One region of the Azospira sp. I09 genome, then DNA from elsewhere that is predicted to be linked to it. Evidence: riboswitches for the same ligand, from Rfam matches in the RefSeq annotation. Region 1 holds a riboswitch; the other holds the start of a gene.
What was found. A riboswitch is a leader RNA that binds a small molecule or an ion and turns the genes downstream of it on or off. The one in region 1 is predicted to bind cobalamin.

Region 1 (8,262 bases):
GTCCTGCTGCTCCTCCTGCACCATGAGGCGACGCAGGACGAAGGGAAAGAAGCCGGAAATGATGAGGGAGACGGCCGTCACCAGGGCGGCGATGCCGGCGCCGCTGTCGGCCAGGATGGGATGCAGGAGGGCGCCGAATCCGGCCAGGCTGGCCACGGCGGGCACCAGGCAGAGCAGGCCGAGAAACTCCATGACGATGAAGCTGAGGGGCAGATTTTTCATGGGGACCATGATGCCAGACTCGGGCGCCGGGCTAAAGCCGGGCCACCAGGGCGCGGATGCGGGCCACCGTCTCTTCCGGCCGGGCCTGGCGGGAGACTTCCAGGCCCAGTTCCCGGGCCAGCCGGTTGAGGGCGATGGGATTGAGGGGAATGCCGCCGGCGTCGATGGCGGCGATCAGCCGCCGGGCCCGTTCCTCCGGGCTGGCCGGCGGGAGCGGCCGTTGCCGGCCCAGGAGACGTCGCAGCAGGCGCGCCAGCATGACGCTCTCAGGCCCCCAGCAGGCGGGCCACCGCCTCCGGGTTGGCGGGGAAGTAGAAGTGCACGTAGGAGGCGGTGAGGCGGCCGACCCGGTAGATGGGCTCCCCCGGCGTGTTGCCGGTGAGCTTGAGCGCCCGTACCAGGGGTTCCAGGGGCGTGTTGCTGGTGGAGTAGTGGAAGCTGTGGCCGGGCAGGCGGCCTTCCGGCAGTTCGGCGGCCATCAGGCCCAGGGCGGCCAGCTTCTTCTGCATGCGGCTCTCGCCGGGCAGCAGGCCGAAGCCGGCCGTGCTTTCCCCCGTCACCGAGACCAGGGTTTCGAACAGGCTCATCATGCCGCCGCATTCGGCCAGCAGGGGCTTGCCGGCGGCCGCGTGGGCCTGCAGGGCGGCGGCCATGGAGCGGTTGGCGGCGATGGCGGCACCGTGCAGTTCCGGGTAGCCGCCGGGCAGCCACACAGCGTCGCAGGGGGGCAGGGCGGCGTCGGCCAGGGGCGAGAAATGGACGAGGCGGGCCCCCAGGTTTGCCAGGCATTCCAGGTTGGCCGGGTAGGCGAAGCAGAAGGCGGCGTCCCGGGCCACTGCCACGGCCTTGCCCGCCAGCAGGGGGGGCAGGGCGGGCGGCGGGGCCGGGGCGAAGTGTACCGGCGGCGGCAACTGGGCCGCGGCGGTGGCGGCGAGGGCGTCGGCCATGGCGTCCAGGCGCTGTTTCAGGTCCTCGATCTCGGCGGCGGGGAGCAGGCCCAGGTGGCGCTCCGGCATGGCGGCGTCGTTGTCCCGGGACAGGTGGCCGTACCAGGCGATGTCGGCTTCATCCAGGGTGTCGCGGCACAGTTGGGCGTGGTAGGCGCTGCCGACCCGGTTGGCCAGCACCGCGCCGATGGGGGCGCCACCGCCCTGTTCCTCCCGGTAGTGCTTGAGGCCGAAGGCGACGGCGCCGAAACTGCCGGCCATGGCGGAGGCGTCCAGCACCAGCAGGATGGGCAGGCCCAGCAGGCGGGCCAGGGCGGCGGCGGAGGGTTCGCCGTCGTTGAGGCCCATCACCCCTTCCACCAGGATCAGGTCGTTCTCCGCCGCGGCCCGGGCCAGGCGCCAGCGGGCGTCGGCCTCGCCGCCCATGCGGAAGTCGATGTTGTCGCAGGGCTGGCCGCTGGCCACCTGGTGGATCTGGGGATCGAGGAAGTCCGGGCCGCACTTGAAGACCTTGACCCGGCGCCCCTGGCGCGCGTGGAGCCGGGCCAGGGCGGCGACCACGGTGGTCTTGCCCTGGCCGGAGGCGGGGGCGGCGACGAGGAGGGCGGGGCAGGCGAGGGAAGTCATGGGCGGCGGCTCGGTGGAGATTTTGGGGGGATGGCCTGGGAGGCAGGCGGGACGGGCATCGGCGGCATGCCGTCGCCAGGATGCCCGTGTCTATTGCCGGTCAGGCCGGCGGCCCTTCAGAACTCGATCCCGGGCATGGCGGCGACGCCGGCCTGGAAAGCGTGCTTGACCATGCCCATTTCGGTAACGGTGTCGGCGGCGGCCACCAGGGCCTCCGGCGCGGCGCGGCCGGTGACGATGACGTGCTGGTGCGGCGGGCGGGCGGCGAAGGCGGCCAACACCGCATCCAGTTCCAGCCAGCCGTACTTGAAGGCGTAGGTCAGCTCGTCCAGGATCACCAGGTCGATGGCCGGGTCGGCGAGGTAGACACAGGCCTGCTCCCAGGCGGCCCGGGCGGCGCGCAGGTCCTTCTCCCGGTCCTGGGTTTCCCAGGTGAAGCCTTCACCCATGACGTGCCAGTGCACCCGGGGCTGCTGCCGGAAAAAGCCTTCCTCGCCGGTGTCGGAGCGGCTCTTCACCAGCTGGATGACGGCGGCGCTGTGGCCGTGGCCCAGGGCCCGGGCGAGGACGCCGAAGGCGGCGGAACTCTTGCCCTTGCCGTTACCGGTATGCACCAGCAGGACGCCGCGCTCCTGGCTGGCCTGGGCGATCTTGGCGTCGACCACTTCCTTCTTGCGGGCCATGCGGCTGTTGTGGCGTTGGTTGCGCTCGTCGCTCATGGGGAACTCCGGGAATCGGGGAAAAAGGGAAAAGAAGCGGGAATCAGCAGGGGATGAACCAGCGGCTGCCTCCGTCCTCCACCTCCCGCAGGGGATGGCCGTAGAGGCGGCTAAGGTGGGCAGCGGTGAGGATCTCGGCCACCGGGCCGCTCTCCCAGGTGCCGTCGCCCTGCAGCAGCAGGGCCCGGTCGCAGTAGCGGGCGGCCAGGCCCGGGTCGTGCAGCACCATCACCACGCCGGCGCCCCGCTCCCGGGCCAGGCCGGCGAACAGTTCCAGGGCGGTGATCTGGTGGGAGAGGTCCAGGTGGGCCAGGGGCTCGTCCAGCAGGTAGAGGTCCGGCGCCTGGGTCAGCAGGGTGGCGATGGCCAGGCGCTGGCGCTCGCCGCCGGAGAGGGAAGGCGTCTCCCGCTGTTCCATGCCGGCCAGCCCCACCCGGGCCAGGGCGGCCCGGGCCAGTTCCGCATCGGCGCCCGATTCCCAGTCCCAGCGGCCCAGGTGGGGATGGCGCCCGGCCAGGGCCGTCTCCAGCACGCTGGAGGCGAAGGCGTCGGCCTGGGTCTGGGCCATCCAGCCCCGTTGCCGGGCCGCCGCCCGGGGCCCCAGTTCCCCATAGCTGCGCCCCTGCAGGCGCACCTCGCCGCCCTGGGCCGGACGCAGGCCGGCCAGGGTGGACAGCAGGGTGGACTTGCCGGCCCCGTTGCGTCCCAGGATGGCCAGCCGTTCCCCCGGCTGCAGTTGCAGTTCCAGGTCGCGGCAGACCTCCCGGTCGCCGATGCGCACGGTGAGTCGGCTGGCTTGCAGCAAGGCAGTCATCGCGGCGCCCGGGTGAGGAGGAAGAGGAACACGGGCACACCAATGAGGGCGGTCAGCACCCCCACCGGCAGCTGCTGGGGCGCCGCCACGGTGCGGGCCAGGGTGTCGGCCAGGGCCAGCAGGGCGCCGCCGGCCAGCGCCGAGGCGGGCAGCAGCAGGCGCTGGTCGTTGCCCACCGCCAGGCGCACCAGATGGGGCACCACCAGACCGACGAAGCCGATGGAGCCGGCGGTGGTGACGGCGGTGGCGGTGGCCAGGGAAGCCACCACATAGACCAGCCGGCGCAGGCGCACCACGGCCACGCCGAGGGCCTGGGCCGTGGCCAGGCCCCGGGCTAGCAGATTAAGTTCCCGGGCAAAGGGTAGGGCCAGCAGCAGGGCCGCCGCCAGGGCCAGCAGGGGCGGCCGGGCATCGGTGGCCTGGGAGAGGTCGCCCATCAGCCAGTAGAGCATGCCGTGCAGCTTGTGCTCCGGCGCCAGGGACAGCATCAGGGCCACCAGGGCGCCGCAGCCGGCGGCGACGATGACCCCGGTGAGAAGTAGGCGGGTCTGGGTCCACGAGCCGTCGCCGTGGGCCAGGCCGAAGACCAGGAAAGTGGCGGCCAGGGCGCCGCTGAAGGCGAGGCCGTTGATGCCGAAGGCGGACAGCCCGAGCAGGATGGCCACCAGGGCGCCGACCCCGGCGCCGCCGGAGATGCCCAGCACATAGGGATCGGCCAGGGGATTGCGCAGCAGCACCTGCATCAGGCAGCCGGCCACCGCCAGCAGCCCGCCGCAGGCAAAGGCGGCCAGGGCCCGGGGCAGGCGCAGGTTATGCACCACCGCGTAGCCCGGCGCCTCGGCGTCCCCGAGCAGCCCCTGCAGGACGACGCCGGGGGGAATGCTGATGCTGCCCACCGCCAGGGCCACGACCAGGCTCACCCCGGCCAGCAGCACCAGCAGGGCAATGACGATCAGGGCACGACGGCGGGAGGGCATGGTTGGTCTTTAGAAAGTGGCCTTGAAACCGACCAGTGCGCTGCGAGAGAAGTTGATCGGATAGATGCCGTTGTCTCTGGTCCAGATGCCGTTCTTGTGGTCGAAGAGATTCTGGACCGTGGCGAACAGTTCCCAGCCTTGCAGGCGGTAGCGGTAAGTGAGGTTGGTCAGATTGTAAGCAGCCTGGCGCTGACTGCGGTTATTGGCGAAATCCCCGATGGCGTAGCTGTCACTGCGCCAGTTCTGGCTTAGGGTCAGTTCCGAGCGCTGGGTGAAGGCATAGGTTCCGGATAGGGCGAGGTTGTGATGGGGGACACCGGGAAGTTCCTTGCCATCGAAGGCGCCATTGCCCTGGCTTTCTCTATCGATGATTGAGCGGGTATAGGCGTAGTTGGCGTTCAGCGACAATTGAGGCGTGGCTTGCCAGAACTGCTGGACTTCCAGGCCGTACTTGTGGGATTTGTCGATGTTGGTGTTGAAGCTGGTCAGCCAGTTTCCGGTGTTGTAGTAATAAATTTCGTTGTCCAGATTGCTTCGGAAAACAGCAAGCTTGAAGCGGTTTCCCGGTGCCATTCGATTGAGCCCCAGCGTCAAGGTTTTCGCTTTGGCCGGGTTTATGAAGGCGTTGAAGGTGCCCCCAACGAAGAATCTGTCAACATCCGGCGCCTGAAAGGCTTGGTTAAGGTTGGCGAAAACGGAATAGCGGCTATCTAGCCGCTGGTTGATGCCCAGATCCCAGGCATCCAGGTCCCGCTCTCGGGACAATTGAGCGCCGCCAGCGGGTAGATGCTCATAGCGAACGCTTTCTCTGCGCGTCCCTGCTGACAGAGTGGTGTCGCCGAGGCGATAGACGCCCTGAACATAGTAGGCACGGCTGTTTTTCTTGGTTTGATCAAATGCCTGGATACGATTGCCGTCCGTACTCTGGAAGCCTGCTGTAAGGTCAAAGGTGTCGCCGGTGTGGACCACGGCCAGATCGTTGCCTTCGATGTCGTAGTCTGCCTTGAAGGTGCCGACGAACTCTGAGTGCTTGTCTTCCCGGCGATGAGCGTAGGTGAGTTTGGTGCTGTCGTTCAGGCTCCACTCGCCGCCCAGGCGCCATTGGTCGGTAGTGAATTGCTGATGTGTATATCTGGTGGCACCGGCTTGTGAAGGGTCTGCATCAAACTGGGCTTGGGATAGTGCGTTGGGGTAGCGAGTGTCGATGTAGGTACTGGAGACATCGACGTTCAGCCATAGATCACGCAGAGGACGTACCTTCAGCGCAGCTCGTTCATTGCGCATTTCGGAGGAATCCTTATGGCCGCTGATATCCGCCTGACTATATCCGCCATGCTTGCTGTGGTCGGCGCTGGCGGAAATGCTGTAGTTCTCGCCTTGCGTGCCAGCAGCAGTGTTCAGCCCTAGCGCGCCGTCGGTACCGGTATAGGCGCCGATAGAGATACCTGAATAGGGGCGGGTATGAATCTGGATCGTACCTGCCATGGCGCCATCCCCGTTGAGAACGGAACCGCTCCCTTTGGTGATTTCAATACGGTCGATGGCGGATAAGGGAATGGCGCCCAGCAGTTGGGGCACCATGTCGATATTGTTCAGGCGCTGTCCGTCGAGGCTGACGGCAATATTCTGGTAGCCGTTCTCGCTGCCGTAGCCGCGCATGTCGAGCATGGGGGTAAAACGGTTGCCAAAGCTGGGGGCAACATTTACCGAGCTATGCTGGGCTAGGTAGTCGAAAAGGGTTTGGGCCCCGGAGCGGTCAATCATCGGCCGGGTGTGTATTTCGGCAGCGTAGGCGGCGTCTGCCTCAGCATAAGCAACGCGGGTTGCTGTTACCTTAATGGTTTCCAGTTCCGTGCTTTGGGCGTGGGTGTGGGCGGTGAACAGCAGGCCGAGGGAGGCTGCAGAAAGGGAAATGCATGGTTTCATGAGGTGAGACTCCTCGTATCCGGCGAGCGTCCCCGCAATGCCGGAAGGTGGCGAAGGAAGTGAGCTGATGGTGGTCGGGCCGATCCGGCTCACTCGGTATTCCGTTCAGGCCGGTATCCGGGCTCGGAAGTCTTGATCCATCGCCTTCCCGGGGGTGACCCAGTGGCATCGTGATGGACCCGCACTTCCTTACCGTTGCGGGGGCAGCACAGGCATTGCGCCGCTGCTGGCGGCGCGCACCTGTTTCCCGTTTAACCGCGGAGGAGGACTCCTCCCGCGGCACCTGACGCGGAGCGTTGTCCCTGGTGGAACAACGGGGGCGGATGGTACTCCATACCTGCCTGTATGGCGAGGCCGGCGCCTGGGCGCTTCGGCATAAAACACATTCAAAATATGGTCTTAGTCCTTGACCTTGCGTGTTTTTGGCCTCTATAGTTCGCGCCTATGACTAAGCAATTGGATGCCCTCGAGGGCAAGGTGGCGCAGGTGGTCAACCTCTGCCACAGCCTGCGGGCCGAGAACCAGGAACTGCGCGCCCGACTGGCCAGCGCGGAAGACGAGCGCCTGCGTCTGGTCGAGCGCATGGAGGCGGCCCGTGTCCGCCTCGAGGCGCTGGCCGAGCAGTTGCCGGAGGAGGGCAAGGCATGAGCGGCAATTTCATCGACGTGGCCATCCTCGGCCGCGAATACCGGGTGGCCTGTCCGCCCGGCGAACAGGAAGCGCTGCTGGCTGCCGTCGCCTATGTGGACCGCAAGATGCAGGACATCGCAGCCAAGAGTAAGACTGCTGCCGCCGAGCGCGTGGCGGTCATGGCGGCCCTGAATATCGCCCACGAACTGCTTTCCGCCGGGAAGGCGGAGAGCCCCGCAGAAAATCCTGAAACCCCCGTTGACGGCTCTGACTTTCAGCGTAGAATCGGAGCCATGGAAACACAGTTGGACGCGGCCCTCCAAGGCCAGGAACCCTTGTTCTGAAGCCTTCTTGGCCGCACCAGAAAAAGTTTCCGCCGATTGTCCCCTGCGGTGTTCGTCAAGGCCATATATTCCTTGAACCAATGCTAATTGGCATCGGCCGCGAACCACTCATCCGCTGTTGTGAGCGCCCTTCGTCGGGTGCACCTGATGCGGACGGCAAGCGACCACTCTGAACTCAGGTTCAGGATGCCGGCCTAACGGCACAGGCGGGGGCCTAATACAGCAGCGCGGTGCGAGCAATCCACCGCGCTGTTTCCTTTTGTGGCCCCTCTTTTCCCCTGTTCGCCCATGGCTTACTGGCTGATGAAATCCGAGCCGGACGAAGTGTCCATCGACGACCTGGCCCGTCTCGGCCGGGTGCCCTGGTTCGGCGTGCGCAACTACCAGGCCCGCAATTTCATGCGCGATGCCATGAAGCTGGGCGACGGCGTGCTCTTCTACCATTCCGGCTGTGCCGTGCCGGGCATCGCCGGCCTGGGTCAGGTGGCGTCCGCCGCCTACGCCGATGCCACCCAGTTCGATCCGGCCAGTCCCTATTTCGATGCCAAATCCTCGCCCGGGCAGCCCCGCTGGCTCAACGTGGATGTGGCCTTCGTCGCCCGCGGGCGCTTCGTGGCCCTGACCGAGCTGCGGTGCCATCCGGCCCTGGCGGCCATGGGAGTGCTGCAAAAGGGCAGCCGCCTGTCCATCACCCCGGTGACGGCGGAAGAGTGGCAATTCATTACCCGCAAGTTGATGGAGCTGAACGATGTTTTTTGATTTCTGGTGGCTGGCCTATGTGAGTCTGGGCCTCTTCGCCGGTTTCATGGCCGGCCTCCTGGGCATCGGCGGCGGCGCCGTGATGGTGCCCCTGCTGGTCATGATCTTCGCCGGCCAGCAGTTCCCGCCGGAGCAGATGCTGCATCTGGCCCTCGGCACCTCCATGGCTACCATCATCTTCACCGCCATTTCCAGCCTGCGCACCCACCACCAGCATGGCGCCGTGATGTGGGACACGCTGCGCTCTTTCACTCCGGGGGTGCTGGTGGGGACCGTGCTGGGCACCCAGCTCGCCGC
Region 2 (8,262 bases), on a different replicon from region 1:
CACCAGTGTTCTTCCGGAGATCGAGGAATTCCTCGATGTCGAGGTGCCAGGTTTCCAGGTAGGCGCAGACGGCGCCCTTGCGTTTGCCGCCCTGGTTCACCGCCACCGCCGTGTCGTTCACCACTTTCAGGAAGGGAATGACGCCCTGACTCTGCCCGTTGGTGCCCTTGATGCGGCTACCCAGGGCGCGTACTGGCGTCCAGTCGTTGCCGAGGCCGCCGGCGTATTTCTGTAGCAGCGCATTTTCCTTGATCGACTGATAGATGCCTTCCAGGTCGTCGGCTACCGTGGTCAGGTAGCACGACGAGAGCTGCGAGTGCAGCGTACCGCTGTTGAACAGGGTGGGCGTCGAGCACATGAAATCGAAGCTGGAAATCAGATCGTAGAACTCGATGGCACGGGCTTCTCGATCGATTTCGTTCAAAGCCAGGCCCATGGCGACGCGCATGAAGAAGATTTGCGGTAGCTCGATGCGCTTGCCTTCGATGTGCAGAAAATAGCGGTCATACAGCGTCTGCAAGCCGAGATAGCCGAACAGCTTATCTCGTTCGGGCTTCAGGGCCGCCGCCAAGCGCTCCAAGTCATAGCTCTTCAGGCGCGGGTCGAGCAGTTCGGCGCCGATCCCTTTCTGGATGAAGGTCGGCAGGTATTCTGCATAGGTTTGCTGTAGGGCCTCGGGTGCCACTGGGTGGCCGAAGATTTCGGTGACCAGGCTGGCCAGCAGCAAGCGAGCAGTGGCGAAATCGTAGCCCGGTTCGCGTTCAATCAGCGTGCGCGCTGAGAGAATCAGCGCCTGTTGCACATCGGCCATGCTCACGCCGTCGTAGAGGTTCTTCAGGGCGTGGTCGAGAATCAGTTGCGCGGAAATCTCGCCGGAGATGCCAGCACAAGCGGCTTCGCAGATTTTGAGCAAGGCTGCGGTGTCGAGTGGGCGGCGTTCGCCATGAATCATGACGTGCAGCGTTATTCCGTGCGCCTCAGCGAGTTGTGAGGACTGCTCTGCCCGCTCGGTCGCCCGCCGTTCCCGGTAAAGCACATAGGCGCGAGCCACGTCGTGTTCGCCGGAACGCATCAGCGCCAGTTCGACCTGATCCTGGATGTCCTCGATATGCACGGAGCCGCCGTCGGGTAGGCGACGGGTGAGAGAGCGGAGCACCGTATCGGTAAGTTGGGTCACCACTTCGCGCACCCGAGACGACACTGCGCTTTGGCTGCCTTCAACTGCCAGGAAGGCCTTAGTGAGGGCGACGGTAATTTTTTCCGGGTCGAAGGGAACGACGGCGCCGTTGCGGCGAATGACTTGCAGGGCTGCAATGGAAAAATCGAATTTGTCTCGGTCCATGGTTACGTCCTTAGGAGGGGAATTGCTAGAAAGAGGTTGAAGATTCCGGGGGTAAGGGAATTGGGTGGCCATCGTCATCGACGGCAACGAAGACGAAGTCGGTGCGGGTGCATAGGCGCTGCTCACCGGCCTGCGGGCATTCGGCGGTCATGGCGGTGGAAACCGTCAGCGAGGTCCGTCCGATCGCCGTGACGCGGGCCGTGGTTTCGACGATGTCCCCGACGCGCGCTGGCGCCACAAAATCGAGCGTCTTGCTCGACGCCATCACGACGGACTGCCGTGCCCGGCGGCTAGCGGCCACAAGTGCGGCCTTGCCCAGCCAGTCCAACGCGAAACCGCCGTGCAGAATGCCGCGATGATCGGTTTGTCCTGGAAACACGATTTCGACGACGCGAACAACACGAGGATCATCATCGGACTGAAGTAGCCGCACCGGCTCGGCAACCGCATCGCCTTCCTGCCCGACCATCACGAAACGACCGGATAGGCAGGAGGTGCGTTTCCCCGTCAGCATGTCTTCGGCCACCAGTTCGGCCTCGATCTCCACAGACCGGCGTCCGGCTTTAACGATTTTTCCGTCAACCTCGGCCAAGTGCCCGACGGGCACAGGTGCGCGAAAATCTGTTTCTGAGAGTGCCGCCGTCACCACTGTTCGTCGGAGAAAGCGGCTGGCCATGACAAAGGCAAACTTGTCCATCATGGCCAGCGCAGCCCCGCCAAAAAGCGTACCGTGGTGGTTCGCCTGGCCAGGAAAAACAACGTCAACGAGCCTGAACAGGCCGGAGAGTTGGGAAACGTCGTCTGCTACAGGAAGGGGGGTTTCGCTTGCCAACTGCCATCTCCGCTGTGACGAGCGGGGATGGCATACCCTGGCCCTAGAGCCAAGACAGCAGCGACAGTTTGCGGAACACGCATGTTCAACCTCACGTCAGGGACACCCCGCCCCAATTGAAAAAAAGACATATCGGGGCAGGTCTCCTGACTCTCGGGTCATCGCGCTTCTCCAGCCTTCCCGGAAAACCCAGTGGCATCGTTTGGCGAAGCGCTCGCCGATTACAGTTGCGGGGGCAGTCCCGGGTTTCCAGCCATCGGCCGGGCACCGGGTTCCCTTTTTAATCCCTCGTAGGGGAACCTTCGATGCTTGAAAGTCTAGTTTTTGGGGAATGCTCTGTCAAGGGGTATCTACTATATCTAGTCAACAAAAATTAGATTGGCACTACATATAGTATGTTGTGAACTTTGGCTTTAAGTGACTCCAAGCATGACCACGTACTCCTTCGCTCATTAACAGGAGCAGTGGGAGTTGGCGGCGGCAGGCTGTAATAATGTATAATTGATCCGTTTCAGGTGCTGCGGCCAACGTTCGTTGGTCGCGGTTAAACGGGAAAGCGGTGCGTCTCCTTGCGAGACTAACCCGCTGCTGCCCCCGCAACGGTAAGCGAGTGCGGGCGCGCCACAATGCCACTGGGTTCATCCTGGGAAGGCGGCGCGTCAAGACTTGCGAGCCCGGAGACCGGCCTGCGACAACAAGCGAAAGTGCTACGGGGAGGTGGCACCGGCTGTTGTTGTGGCCTGTTATTTCCCCTCGCACTGTTTATTCATATACGCCGGCATGCGGGGACGCCTGTCGGAGAGGGGAAAACAATGCATACCCGCCTAAAGCCTCTGGCAGCGTTGCTGCCGCTATTGTTTGTTGGTGATCTTTACGCTCAGCAGGCACTTGATCCAGTTGTTGTCACTGCCACCCGTCAGGAAACCCGTGTTTCCGAAGTTCTGGCAAACGTAACTGTCATCGACCGCGAAGAGATTGAGCGTAATGCGGCAAGTACGGTGATTGACCTGCTGTCCCGCCAGTCCGGTATCCAGGTTGCTACCAGCGGCGGACCTGGTACCACTGCCAGTCTCTATATGCGGGGGGCCCGTCCTGACCAAACCAAGATTCTGGTCGATGGTCTGCCCATCAACTCGATCGATTTGGCTGGGTCGCCCCTACGCTACATCCCCCTTGCCAACGTCGAGCGCATCGAAATTCTGCGCGGCCCCGGCTCCACTATGTACGGAGCCGATGCTATCGGCGGCGTCATCCAGATTTTTACGCGCCAAGGCACCCCGGGTCTGAAGGCTGATGGATTTATTGGTTACGGCACTCAAAACACTTTCCAAGCCAACGCCGGTGTTTCCGGCGGCAATGAACAATGGCGTTTCCGCCTTGAAGCCAACCAGGCATCTACCGACAGTGTTTCTGCACAGAAAAATGCCACCAATCGTGATGCCGACAAGGACCCCTATCGCAACACTGGCGGGGCCGCTTCTTTGTCCTTCCTCCCCGCGCAAGGCCATGAAATTGGGTTCGTTTATCGCCAAAACGAAGGGCGTACCCATTACGACAGCGGGAATGTCCCGGCGAACGGCACCTTTGATGATTACGTCGATTTCCGAACCGAGCAATGGCAGCTATTCTCCCGCAATCGCATCACGGAAAACTGGACCAGCAAGCTCCAGTATGGTCAGACGACTGATTGGCAAAAGAACTACGCATCCTGGGCTCCTCAGGGAAGTGTCCTGAAAACGGAAAACAGTCTGCTGAGTTGGCAAAACGATATTGCACTTCCTCTTGGCAAGGCTTTGCTGGGTGCTGAGCACTTGGCTCAAAAGGCTTCCCCGAAGGACAGTTTTACTGGCGATGACTCCATTACCAACAATGCTATTTTCGCCGGCTGGAATGCCAATTACGAGCAGCACCGCTGGCAAATCAGCGGACGTAACGACGATCATTCCCAGTTTGGCAACAAGGGGACTTATGCCTTGGCCTATGGCTACCAGTTGACTCAGCAATGGAGACTGCAAGGCAGCTATGGCACCTCATTCAAGGCACCGTCGCTTTACCAGCTTTATGACCAATGGTCTGGCAATGCGAAACTGAAGCCTGAAGAGGGTAAGAACGCCGAGGCCGCAGTGGTATGGGAAACTGGAAACCAGACAGCGTCGGCAACCTATTACCACAATCGTGTCGAAAACATGATCGACTGGTCAGCCTCTACCTTCAAGTACCAGAACGTCTCACGGGCAAAGCTGGAGGGCGTAACGCTTGACTACAACGCCAGGTTTGGCGATTGGGGCGTACACGCTGCCTATGACTGGTTGAATGCCATTGACGAGGACACTGGATTCCAGCTTGGGCGTCGAGCCAAGAACAAAGCGCTGGTCGGCCTCTCCAAGACCTGGGGGCCGCTGGAAACCGGCGTCGAACTGGTTGGTGCCGGGAGCCGGTACAACACCAATACCGAAACGGGACGGATGGGGGGCTATGGTTTAGTTAATTTGACCGCTCGCTATGCCATTAACAAGACGTTGTCCGTGGAAGGACGTGTCAACAACCTGTTCGACAAGAACTACGAACTGGCACAAGGCTATAACACCCTTGGGTTCAATGCCTTCGTCGGTATCCGCTACACGCCGCAGTAACAACAGGACAGTACCGGCTGAATGTCAGCCGGTACTCCCGTTGTTGGAGCCCCATCATGTTGCGGACGGTTTCCACTCTGTTCCTTTGGGCGTGGATCGAGATTTTCTCTTCGGGCAAGGTGTATTCAGCGCAACGTGTGATTTCGCTAGATCTTTGCACGGACTGGATGTTGGCTCGTTATGCCGATCGCAGCCAAGTCGCGGCGCTCTCGCCGATGCATCGCCAATACCCCGTGGCCTGGCTGGATAAAGGCTGGCCAACCCACGACGGTACGCTTGAGCGAATCGTCGAATTAAAGCCGGATCTGGTAATCACCGGCCAATATAACGCACCACAACTGCGCAGCCGCCTGAAAACCCTCGGATTTCGTGTCGAGATACTGCCTCTCCCAAGCAATCTGGAAGCTGTCAGCGAGTACGAAAAACAGCTTTTGTCCCTACTTGGCAAACCTCTTTCCCTTGCCAGTCTCCCGCCTTCTCCTGTGAAGTCGCATGTTCATCCGAAGCGATTGCTGTTGCTCGGAGCCAACGGCATCGGTACTGGCCGTGGCACATTTGAAGACGGTATCCTGGAGCGGGCAGGCTGGACCAACTACCTGCGCGATGAGGGCTATCTGCGCCTGGATCTGGAAAACATCGTGACCGATCCACCCGATGCCATCCTATGGGCGGCCCCCGCCAGCAAGGCCTTGGCGAATCGCTTTGCGGAACATCCTGTGTTGCGGCAAGCCGTGCCACGAGAACGCTGGCTGACCACCGACTACTGGCGCTGGCAGTGTCCGGGTCCCTGGACATGGGAACTGGTGGGGCAACTAAATCGGTGGCGCCAGTGATTTTCCCGCTTTCTCTCATGGCCTTAATTGGCGTGGCCTTCTTGTCCTTGGCGACCGGACCGACGCCAGTCGCCGTCCTCGCGGGATTGGGCGACTGGATGCAAGGAATCAATAGTCCTGCAGCCATGGTTATCGGGGAAATTCGCCTGCCGCGTACGCTACTGTCCCTGGCGGTTGGCGCTTCTCTGGGACTCAGCGGGGCGGCGCTGCAGGGACTGTTGCGCAACCCGCTTGCCGACCCCGGCCTGACCGGCGCCAGCCAGGGCGCTGCACTGGGGGCCGCTGCAGTTTTCTATTTCGGGCTGTTTCCCGCTGCTGGCGAAGTTGCGCCGGCCTTGGCCGGTCTGCTTGGGGCCGGAGTCGCGTTGCTCCTCATGCTTAGCCTTGCCGGTTCAGCCCGCTCGTCCATGGTCATCATGGCCGGGTTGGCCATATCGACCCTGACCGGCGCTGCGCTGGCCACCGTGCTGAATTTCGCACCCAATCCCTTCGCCATGCAGGAACTGGTGTTCTGGCTATTGGGCTCGGTTTCGGAACGTAGCCTGAAGCACCTGGGCTTCCTGTTGCCGGCGCTGCTGCTTGGCGGCATCCTGATCTGGCGACAACGTAACCTGCTGGTTGCCCTCAGCCTCGGCGAACAAGTCGCTCAGAGCATGGGACTGGCCTTCGCCCAAGGGAGTCGTCTCATCATCCTCGGTACCGCACTGCTGGTTGGAGCGTCGGTAGCGATTGCCGGCAATATAGGTTTCGTGGGTCTCCTCGTCCCGCATCTCATTCGTCCATTGGTTGGCCACCGCCCCGACCGCTTGCTGCTGCCTTCGGCGCTGTTTGGAGCAATGCTGGTCGGACTCGCCGACATCTGCGTTCGCCTGCTGCCCCCGGGGCGGGAGATCAAGTTGGGCGTGCTGACCTCACTGCTCGGCACACCGCTCTTCATCTGGTTGATCTGGAAGGAGCGACAACGATGGCTCTGATCGACGTTCGCAACCTGTCCCTGCCGCCACGGCTCGCCGACATTGATTTCTCACTGGATACCGGTGAAGTACTCGGCGTCATCGGCCCGAACGGCTCAGGGAAATCGACCCTGCTTCATTGCTTGGCAGGCCTGCTGCCGTACTCCGGTGAGTGCTTCTTTGAAGGTCAGGAAATTGGGGAGATGGCTCCTCGTCAGCGAGCAAGAAACATCGGACTGCTTCCCCAATCGTGCGACAGCGCGTGGTCGCTGAGCGTCGAAGATGTGGTCAGCCTTGGGCGGCTACCCTGGGGGGATTGCGAGGCCTCAGTGGTTAACGAGGCGATGAATCAGGCCGGCGTCAGCCAATTCCGCAAACGGAAAGTGGACTGTCTCTCCGGCGGTGAACAAGCTCGCGTTTGGCTGGCCAGGGTACTGGCAGGTTGCCCCCGCCTGCTGCTCGCCGACGAGCCGATTGCAAGCCTCGATCTGTTCTACCAGCGCAGCGTCATGGAAACGCTAAGGTCCTACGCAGACCTTGGTCATGGCGTTGTGCTGGCAATCCATGATTTCGGCCTGGCGGCTCGCTACTGCGACCGCCTCTGCTTGATGGCAAACGGCAGGATTTACGCTTTCGGTACGCCTGCGGAAGTGCTGACCGAAGATGGACTGACGGAAGTTTTTCAGGTGCCGGTCCATGTCGATTTGGCGGCCCAGCCTCCAGTCATCACCACGAAATGAGGAGAGAAATACATGAAACCTGGCCGCAACCGCGATGAACTCTGCTATCCCTTCATTTACGAAACCTCGAACCTCTGCGATTTCGAGGTAGTCACCGACGAACTCTGTGGCCACATCGGTGCAGCCTACTCCCTGCTACCCCCTGACATGCCCGACATTGCGGCGGACCTGGATCGGGTTCAGCCATTGGCGTTTCACGTTAATGGCTCGATTCGCGGTCGCCTCGCCATCGAGGAGGGCGACCTGGCGTGGCTACAAGAGCGTCTGCACCATTACCATGAGGAAGTGCGCGACAGGCTCGAAAGCTTCGTCCTGCCCCGGGGAATACAGCCAATTCCACAGTTACACCACGCCCGCTCGGCGGCCAAGAAAGCGGTTCGTCTCATGGTGCGTATCGAGCAGGAGGGAAAGGACATTCCCATGGTTCTGCCCAGGATGTGCAACCTGATGTGCAACTTTTTCTTCGTGCTGACACTGGTGATCAACAAGCGACGCGGCATCGACGAAATCCCGTTTGTCAGCAAGAGTTATGGCCGATAAACCTCTTCCCTTCGATGCACAGAAATTTTCGGAGACCGTCAGGGCGTCTCTGATTGCTGGTACGCCCACGGGCCGATTGGATGAAATGCTGAAGCAGATGGCCACAGAATCGGAAGAAATTCGGTTCCCGCGACTATGCCTGATTGTGGCCCAGACCTGCCTGTCCATGGGGAGAACCAAGCAGGTTCGCCATTGGCTTGAACAACTGCTCCAAGAGGTTGTGGACGAAGATCTCTTGGCAGCCATCGAAGTAGCGGTTGGTAGCAGCCAGGCTGAGCTGGCCGTCGATTTGTATCAGAAGTTGCTAAAGAGCAATGTCTTGCCTGCAGCAAAGAAAAGCCTTGCGGTCGCAGAAGCCACGATTGCCTTGGCGTTGCGCTTGCGGCTGC

Region 2: another riboswitch for cobalamin. It lies ahead of AZSP09_RS17910 (acyl-CoA thioesterase); the one in region 1 lies ahead of AZSP09_RS13750 (TonB-dependent receptor).

Annotation. Positions count from the first base shown of each region.
Region 1 is NZ_AP021844.1:2,935,866-2,944,127, forward strand. It holds gene AZSP09_RS13720 (hypothetical protein) at 1-231, opposite strand, end outside; gene AZSP09_RS13725 (hypothetical protein) at 254-481, opposite strand; gene AZSP09_RS13730 (cobyrinate a,c-diamide synthase) at 489-1,796, opposite strand; gene cobO (cob(I)yrinic acid a,c-diamide adenosyltransferase) at 1,913-2,515, opposite strand; gene AZSP09_RS13740 (ABC transporter ATP-binding protein) at 2,559-3,329, opposite strand; gene AZSP09_RS13745 (FecCD family ABC transporter permease) at 3,326-4,306, opposite strand; gene AZSP09_RS13750 (TonB-dependent receptor) at 4,316-6,325, opposite strand; cobalamin riboswitch at 6,324-6,534, opposite strand; gene AZSP09_RS13755 (hypothetical protein) at 6,677-6,880, shown strand; gene AZSP09_RS13760 (cell division protein ZapA) at 6,877-7,206, shown strand; RNA gene ssrS (6S RNA) at 7,244-7,423, shown strand; gene AZSP09_RS13770 (EVE domain-containing protein) at 7,510-7,965, shown strand; gene AZSP09_RS13775 (sulfite exporter TauE/SafE family protein) at 7,955-8,262, shown strand, end outside.
Region 2 is NZ_AP021845.1:46,854-55,115, reverse strand. It holds gene AZSP09_RS17915 (ribonucleoside-diphosphate reductase subunit alpha) at 1-1,342, opposite strand, end outside; gene AZSP09_RS17910 (acyl-CoA thioesterase) at 1,368-2,174, opposite strand; cobalamin riboswitch at 2,294-2,494, opposite strand; cobalamin riboswitch at 2,671-2,878, shown strand; gene AZSP09_RS17905 (TonB-dependent receptor domain-containing protein) at 2,987-4,807, shown strand; gene AZSP09_RS17900 (ABC transporter substrate-binding protein) at 4,864-5,640, shown strand; gene AZSP09_RS17895 (FecCD family ABC transporter permease) at 5,658-6,614, shown strand; gene AZSP09_RS17890 (ABC transporter ATP-binding protein) at 6,605-7,333, shown strand; gene AZSP09_RS17885 (ATP--cob(I)alamin adenosyltransferase) at 7,346-7,873, shown strand; gene AZSP09_RS17880 (hypothetical protein) at 7,863-8,262, shown strand, end outside.